One region of the Kitasatospora sp. NPDC001683 genome, then DNA from elsewhere that is predicted to be linked to it. Evidence: riboswitches for the same ligand, from Rfam matches in the RefSeq annotation. Region 1 holds a riboswitch; the other holds the start of a gene.

Region 1 (4,067 bases):
GAGTCCCGTTTCGAGGTCGTCGCGCGGCGAAGCGGGCTGGGCACGGCCGCCAACCTGCGGTCGCTCATGCGTCGCGAGACGGGCATCACCCCGTCGGCCTACAAGCGCCGGTTCGGGCGGGAGGTGAGCTGATGGCAGGGGCGTCCTCCTGGACCAGGAGTTGGAGCAGGGCGTCGGCGACTGCGGTCGGCGCGGTGCTGCGGGTGGCTCCGCCGCCGGCGAGGCGCCAGGGCGCTGACCGTACCGACCGGGGCTCGGCCGCCGCCCGCAAGGGCCGGCGCTGCGGCCCCCCAAAGGGCGAGCGCTGCGGGCGAGTTGGAGCCGCCCTCCGGAAAGCCGCGCGCCTGTTCGCGGCGACGCCTCAAGGAGTGCCGGCGCGTACGGCGGTGGTCGCCAGGGTGGTGTAGTTCATGGTGAAGCGGCCGCCCAGGGCGCCGATGGCTCGGCCGACCGCGCCCAGTGTCTCGGCCAGTTGATCGGGGCGGAGCCGGGTGAGGGCGCCGGTGGTGGGGAGCAGGTCCAGCCACTGCTCGCGGGTGTAGGGCCGCTGCCAGTCGAATCGCCACTGTTCCGGATCGTCGAACCGCCCGGTCTCGCGGATCGCGTCGGCGATCTTCGCGTAACCGGCCAGGTACGTCTCCAGCGGACGCCGGGCCGGCTGGCTGCTGAACGGGGAGTCGGGCGCGACCCGCCGGTAGGCCGCGGCGAACGCCTCGGCCACCTCGGCGGGCGGTTCGAAGACGTGCCCGAAGATCGCCAGGCGCCCGCCGGGGCGCAGCACCCTGGCCGCCTTCGGGGCGCCGACGGCCGGGTCCACCCAGTGCCACGACTGGGCGGCGATCACCGTGTCGAACCTTCGGCCGGCCGGCTCCCAGGCTTCGAAGGTCGCCACCTCGACCCGCAGGCCGTGGGCTCGCGCGGCGTCGGCCATCCGGGCGTCCGGGTCGATGCCGAGCACGGTGCAGCCGGCGGCCTGGAACTGGCGGGATGCGATGCCGGTGCCGCAGCCGACGTCGAGTACGTGGGGCCCCGGGCTTCCGGCGACGATGCGTGACACCAGGTCATCGGGGTAGCGGGGGCGGGCCTGGTCGTAGCGTTGCGCGTCCGTGCCGAACGATTCGGCGGTCTGCCGGGCCTGGTGCGGCCGCGCCGGGTCGGGGTGCTCCCGCGGTAAAGTGGGCATGCGTTCACTTTAGTGGGCAAGCGCCCACCTGCCAATGGGCGCACCGGAGTCCGTGTACACGAGAGGATCTGCGAGTTGCCGACCGGGGTGCATCTTCGCGACGCGCGCCAGCAACTGTTCGACGCAGCCGAACGCGTGCTGCTGCGGGACGGCCCGAACGGGCTGACCAGCCGGGCCGTCACCGACGAGGCAGGCTGCGCCAAAGGCGTGCTGCACCGGCACTTCACCGATTTCGACGCCTTCCTCACCGAGCTCGTGCTCGACCGGGCCGCACGGCTCGAGGCGCAGGCGCGGGCGCTGCGCGAGACCGTCGGCGCCGGCACCGTGGCCGACAACCTCACCGGCGCGCTGATCACCCTGTTCGGACCGGTCCCGGTGGCGATCATCCCGCTCATCACCTTCCGGGACGAGCTGCGCGCCCGGCTGCGGCAGGCCACCCCCGGTGGCGGCATCGCGGTCCTCGCCCAGGTCGCGACGGCGGTCTCCGCCTACCTGACGGACGAACGGGCCCTGGGCCGCATCGCAGCCGATGCCGACATCGACTCGCTCACCCTCTCCCTGGTCGGAGGCGGGCACCTGCTGTTCGCGGACCGCGATCCGGACCCGCCGACGAAGGCGACCGTCAACAAGCTGGTGACCACGGTGCTCGCCGACGTCGTGCAACGGCGGCCTCGCTGAAACCGACGGGCCGCCCGCGACGGCGCTGATCGCCGCCGGTTGTGCGGGTGGGGAAAGTTTTGGCGGGGCGCCCGGGGAATCTTGTATGGTTCGTCGCGAATCATCCAGAGGGGTGGAGGGACCGGCCCTACGAAGCCCCGGCAACTCCCCGGTCGAACCGGCGTCCGAAGTACGCGCCGTGCCGCCCGGGATCAGTGCCAACTCCGGCCTGTCGCCAACGTGGCGCGGGAAAGATGAGGAGACACGGTGCTCTCTGTGCTGTCCTTCGCCCGGGCGCTTCCCGCCCCGGCCCTTTCGCGTACCCGTCTCGTGTCCGGCGCAGGCAACCGGCTGCATTCGCAGGCCTGTCCTCGCTGACCACCCCGCTCCCCACCCCACCGGAGCGTCCGTGAGCCGAACCCACCCACGGCACACGGGATTCGAGACTGGAGTACCCGTCCATGGAGAACCTGGAGAACACGAGCGGCGTCGGCGTGCTCGACAAGATCACCTCGATCCTCGGCACCCTGGAGGCCGGTCCGGCCACCCTGGCCGGACTCGTGGACGCCACCGGCCTGGCGCGGCCGACCGCCCACCGGATCGCCGTCGCGCTGGAGCACCACCGCTTGCTCGGCCGGGACCTGCAGGGCCGGTTCGTCCTCGGCCCGCGACTCGCCGAGCTCTCGGCCGCCGCCGGTGAGGACCGCCTGCTGACCGCGGCCGGCTCGGTCCTCACCCACCTGCGCGACGTCACCGGCGAGACCGCCCAGCTCTACCGCCGGCAGGGCGAGGTGCGGATCTGCGTGGCGGCGGTCGAGCGCCTCTTCGGCCTGCGCGACACCGTTCCGGTCGGCCTCGCCCTTCCGATGAAGGTCGGATCCGCGGCCCAGGTCCTGCTCGCCTGGGAGGAGCCGGAGCGCCTCCACCGCGGTCTGCAGGGCGCCCGCTTCACCGCCACCGCGCTCAGCGGGGTACGGCGCCGCGGCTGGGCCCAGTCGATCGGCGAACGCGAGCCGGGGGTGGCCTCCGTCTCGGCACCCGTCCGCGGGCCGTCCAACCGGGTGGTGGCGGCCGTGTCCGTCTCCGGCCCGATCGAACGGCTCACCCGCCACCCCGGCACCCACCTCTCCAAGGCCGTCATCGAGGCGGCCGCCCGCCTCACCGAGGCCCTGCACCGCCCCTGACCCGGCCGCGGTGCCGCCTACTGCGCGGCCTTGTCGACGAGGGCGGCGAACCGCGCCAGCGGGTCCCCGGTGAACGGGCGCAGCGCGGGGGCGAGGAAGCGCGGGCTGCGGAACCGCAGGCCGCCGAGGAAGGCGAAGCGGGTGGTGCCGTCGCCCGGCACGGCGGCACCCTGGTCAAGGTCCCCGCCCCCGGCGCCTCCCGGCGCTGCTCCGCGTGCGGCTTCACCACGCCCGGCAGCAGGAAGTCCCAGGCCGTGTTCGTGTGCAAGAACCCGGACTGCGGCTGGTCGGGCGACGCCGACCACAACGCGGCCCGGAACGTCTTGCACCTGTACCGGATGGGCCTCGCGCTCATCCCGGCTGCCGGAAGGGCAGTCGTCAGGCGCGCGAAGCGCGTCAAGCCCGCTACCGCACAGGTCGCCGCCTCGGCGACGGCGGCGGCGGTGGACGGGACGGTGCGGGCCTGAGCCTCCGGAACCCGAACGGTGTCCCGCGGCTCGCCTTCGAGAGCCGCAGGACGCCGTCCGTCCATTCGGAGGGTGTCAGCGCCGCAGGTGCTGGACGGCGCGCGGGCCGGTGACGGGCGCTGCGGCGTGCGCGGCCTGTGCGCCGGGCGCGCCGGCGGCGGGGCTGCGCAGGGTGCCGGGCTGGAAGCGGCCGCTGTACACGTCGGTGGAGTTCAGCGGGTCGGCGCTGTTGGCGGTCACCATGACCGGGCGGATCTGGTGGCCGTCGTTGATCAGCGCCTGGTAGTCGCCGAGGAAGTGGCCGCCGGCGAAGGGCGCCTGCAGCCAGTCGAAGACCGGCGAGACCTGCCGTTCGATCGGGCTGTCCTCGCCGCCGCGCGGGAAGCTGAGCAGCCAGGCGGCGGTGGGTAGCGTGGTGGTGTTGCCGGGGGTGAGGTAGCGCAGGTCGTAGTAGCTGACGGCGACGGTGCCGTTGGCGGTCACGATGATGGACGGGGTGAACGCCGGGGCGCCCGGGGCCTGGCTGATCCGGGTCGGACCGCTCCAGGTCTGGCCGCCGTCCGTGGAGTGCACCAG
Region 2 (4,067 bases), on a different contig from region 1:
GCTCGGGTTGTAGGGGAGAGGACGCCGCATCGGCCGTACGGGTGGACCGGGAGGGTCCGGGTGACGGGGCGTCCTCCGGGTGGGTGAGCCGCGGGCGCGGCGGCTTGAGGAGGAACGTGCGCGAGGGGGACCGGCGACGGGGGAAACGGGAGTAGCATCCGGATCAGGTGAACGTGGTCCGGATCACACTTGAGGGAGCAGGGTCCATGGCGTACACGACCGACGAGTCGCTCACCGTCCTCGTCTACAGCGACGACCGCAACACCCGCGAGCAGGTGCTGACGGCACTCGGCCGTCGGCCTGCCGAGGATCTTCCGGAGCTGTCCTACCTCGAGTGCGCGACCACCCCCGCGGTGATCAAGGCGCTGGAGAAGGGCGGCATCGACCTCTGCGTGCTGGACGGCGAGGCGGTCCCGGCCGGCGGGCTCGGCCTCGGGCGCCAGCTCAAGGACGAGATCTACGGCTGCCCGCCGGTGCTGGTGCTGATCGGCCGGCCGCAGGACTCCTGGCTCGCCGCCTGGAGCCGGGCCGATGCCGCGATCTCCCACCCGGTGGACCCGGTGGCGCTGGCCGGGGCGGTCGCCACCCTGCTGCGGGCACGGCTGGCCAAGCGGGCCCCGGTCGCACGCTGAGCGAGGGCGTCTCAGTACTAGAGAAGGCAGGGGCCCGGGCGCCCCGCCGCTCGATAGGCTGGCTCCATCCGTACGGACGTCCCCCCGCAGCGGGGGAACCGACAACAGCTGGAGTCAGCCATGGTGAACGTGAACCCTGCGAACGGTGGTACCGACCCCGCGCAGGTGGTCCGCACCTGGCCGGACCTCCTGGCGGCACTGTTGAAGGGGGAGGACCTCGACCGCTCCTCCACCGCGTGGGCGATGGACCGGATCATGAGCGGCGAGGCGTCCCCCGTCCAGGTGGCCGGGTTCATGGTGGCGCTGCGGGCCAAGGGCGAGACGGTGGACGAGATCGCCGGTCTGGTCGACGCGATGTACCAGCACGCCGAGCCGCTGGACATCCCCGGCCCGGCGGTCGACATCGTCGGCACCGGCGGCGACCGGGCGAAGACCGTCAACATCTCCACCATGTCGGCGATCGTCGCGGCGGCCGCCGGGGCCAAGGTGGTCAAGCACGGCAACCGGGCCGCCTCCTCCTCCAGCGGCTCCTCGGACGTGCTGGAGAAGCTCGGGGTGGCGCTGGACCTGTCGGCCCGGCGGGTGGCCGAGGTCGCCGAGGAGGTCGGACTCACCTTCTGCTTCGCGGCGAGGTTCCACCCCTCGATGCGGCACGCCGCCACCGCCCGGCGCGACCTCGGGGTGCCGACCGCCTTCAACATCCTCGGCCCGCTGACCAACCCGGCGAAGGTCACCGCGCACGCGATCGGCTGCTTCGACACCCGGCTCGCCGGACTGATCGCGGGGGTGCTCGCCCGGCGCGGGGCGACGGCGCTGGTGTTCCGCGGCGACGACGGGCTGGACGAACTGACCATCACCACCACCTCGCGGGTGTGGGTGGTGCGCGACGGGGCGGTCACCGAGACCACCTTCGATCCGCGGGACGTCGGCATCGAGCTGGTCGGCATCGAGGCGCTGCGCGGGGCCGACGCCGCGTACAACGCCGAGGTCGCGCGCCGGCTGCTGGCCGGGGAGCGCGGGCCGGTGCGGGACGCCGTCCTGCTGAACACGGCGTCGGCGCTGGTCGCGCTGGACCTCGGCGACGCGCCGCTGACGGAGCAGCTCGCGGCGGGCATGGCCCGGGCGGCCGAGGCGATCGACTCGGGCGCGGCGCAGGACCTGCTGCGGCGCTGGTCGGAGGCCACCAGCCGGATCTGAGACGGCAGTTGAGGGCCCGTGGCGATTGGTCGGTACGGGCCCTTTGCGCGCCCCGAGCCGAAGGGGCGCGCCGGTGCCGAGAGTTGAGGAGTGACAAGCGAGGTACGAGCGCCGGAGCGACGAGCGTCGGCGCCGGGTTCGAGCGCCTGGCGATTGGTCGGTGCGGGCCCTTTGCGCGCCTCGAGCCGAAGGGGCGCGCCGGTGCCGAGAGTTGAGGAGTGACAAGCGAGGTACGAGCGCCGGAGCGACGAGCGTCGGCGCCGGGTTCGAGCGCCCCGGAGGCGAGCGGGCGAGAACACTGTCCGGATGGTGGATGCCCGTTTGACCCTCCGACGTACCCGACCTAGAGTCTGGGCCAGGTCATGAGTGACAGCGCCAAGCCCCAGCTGGCTGTCCGGCAACCCTCCGTCCGTGGCGGGGTGCCCTGGGTGAGGACCGGGTCGCCGGGCAGGCCGTCCGCGCGACAAGCGCGGACGCCGGACGACCAGCACTCCCGGGGTCCCTCACCCCTCGAAGGAGTGCATCCTCATGTCCCTCTCCACCGAAGTCTTCGCCCCGCTCGCCGTCCTCGGCCACGACGTCCAGGTGCCGCTCGCCAGCGGTGAGAAGGTGGGCTACGCGGCGCTCGACTACGCGGCCAGCGCGCCGGCGCTCCAGCGGGTCTGGGACGACGTCGCCGCCTACGCCCCGTACTACGGCAGCGTGCACCGCGGCGCCGGGTACCTGTCGCAGCTGTCCACCGACCTGTTCGAGCAGAGCCGCCGTACCGTCGCCGAGTTCCTCGACCTGCGCGAGGGTGACCAGGTGGTCTTCACCCGCGCCACCACCGACTCGCTCAACCTGCTGGCCGCCGCCGTGCCGGCCGGCACCCGGGTGTTCGCCTTCGAGACCGAGCACCACGCCTCGCTGCTGCCCTGGGCGCACGCCGGGCTGGAGGTCAGCTACCTGCGGGCGCCGCGCTCGCGGGCCGAGGCGGTGGCCGCGCTGGAGGCGGCGCTCGCCGGGGCGCCCGAGGGGCCGAAGCTGCTGTGCGTCACCGGTGCCTCCAACGTGACCGGCGAGCTGTGGCCGGTCGCCGAGCTGACCGCGAGCGCGCACCGGCACGGCGCCCGGGTGGTGCTGGACGCCGCCCAGCTGGCCCCGCACCACCGGGTTTCGGTGCGCGAGCTGGACGTCGACTGGATCGCCTTCTCCGGTCACAAGCTGTACGCGCCGTTCGGCGCCGGGGTGCTCGCCGGGCGGGCGGACTGGCTGGACGCGGCCGAGCCGTACCTGGCCGGCGGCGGGGCGACCCGGACGGTCGCCCGGGAGCTGGACGGCTCGGTGGCGGTGCAGTGGCACACCGGTCCGGCCCGGCACGAGGCTGGCTCGCCGAACGTCATCGGCGCCTACGCGATCGCCTCGGCCTGCCGGGCGCTGACCGAGGCCGGCTTCGACGCGTTGGAGGCCCGGGAGCGGCAGCTGGTCGAGCGGCTGACGGCGGGGCTGGCGGAGATTCCGCAGGTCAAGGTGCTGAACCTGTTCGGCGAGGGCTCCGCCCGGGTGGGCGTGCTGTCCTTCGTGGTCCGGGACTGGAACAGCTCGCACTTCTCGGCCGCGCTGTCCGCCGAGTACGGCATCGGGGTGCGCGACGGGCTGTTCTGCGCCCACCCGCTGGTGCGGACCCTGCTCGGTGAGGAGTCCGGCGTGGCTCCCGGTCCAGTCTCTGTGTGCGGGGCGCCCGAGCCCTCGCTGCCGGGGGAGCGCAGCCTGAACGCGATCCGGGTGAGCTTCGGGGCCGGCACGCCGGACGAGCACATCGAGCGCTTCCTGACCGCCGTGCGCGAGCTGGTCACCGACGGCGCGGCGTGGAACTACCGCAACGAGGGCGGCCGTTGCGTCGCCGACAGCCGCCGTGACGGCTGACGGTCACTCGTCCAGGCCGAGGGCGAACGCCGCTTCCAGGTCGTGCTGGGAGTAGGTGCGGAAGGCGATCTGGGTCTCGGTGTGGGCCACGCCCGGGACCTTGTTGAGCCGGCCCGGGATGACCTCGGCCAGGTCGTCGTGGCGGCGCACCCGGACCATCGCGACCAGGTCGTAGCCGCCCGTCACCGAGTAGACCTCGCTGACGCCCTCGATGGCGGCGATGGCCTCGGCGATCTCCGGGATGCGGTCGACACTGGTCTTGATCAGGACGATGGCGGTGATCACGTTCTCGGGCTCCTTCGTGGGGTGCGGCCAGCGTATCGGGCCTCAGCG

The links. Region 1 has a riboswitch for S-adenosylmethionine ahead of ACWCYO_RS19570 (IclR family transcriptional regulator). Riboswitches for the same ligand answer to the same signal wherever they lie in the genome.
Region 2: it holds a riboswitch for S-adenosylmethionine, as region 1 does, so the genes downstream of both, ACWCYO_RS19035 (aminotransferase class V-fold PLP-dependent enzyme) here and ACWCYO_RS19570 (IclR family transcriptional regulator) in region 1, are expected to answer to the same signal.

What each region holds. Positions count from the first base shown of each region.
Region 1 covers NZ_JBSFGK010000033.1:47,405-51,471, forward strand. The annotation lists gene ACWCYO_RS19555 (GlxA family transcriptional regulator) at 1-132, shown strand, start outside; gene ACWCYO_RS19560 (class I SAM-dependent methyltransferase) at 362-1,183, opposite strand; gene ACWCYO_RS19565 (TetR/AcrR family transcriptional regulator) at 1,259-1,861, shown strand; SAM riboswitch class I at 1,959-2,101, shown strand; gene ACWCYO_RS19570 (IclR family transcriptional regulator) at 2,311-3,024, shown strand; gene ACWCYO_RS19575 (hypothetical protein) at 3,042-3,185, opposite strand; partial or broken gene ACWCYO_RS19580 (zinc ribbon domain-containing protein) at 3,177-3,491, shown strand; gene ACWCYO_RS19585 (sialidase family protein) at 3,567-4,067, opposite strand, start outside.
Region 2 covers NZ_JBSFGK010000032.1:13,987-18,053, forward strand. The annotation lists gene ACWCYO_RS19025 (DNA-binding transcriptional response regulator) at 207-632, shown strand; gene trpD (anthranilate phosphoribosyltransferase) at 753-1,829, shown strand; SAM riboswitch class IV at 2,188-2,305, shown strand; gene ACWCYO_RS19035 (aminotransferase class V-fold PLP-dependent enzyme) at 2,358-3,734, shown strand; gene ACWCYO_RS19040 (Lrp/AsnC ligand binding domain-containing protein) at 3,738-4,019, opposite strand; gene ACWCYO_RS19045 (rhomboid family intramembrane serine protease) at 4,062-4,067, opposite strand, start outside.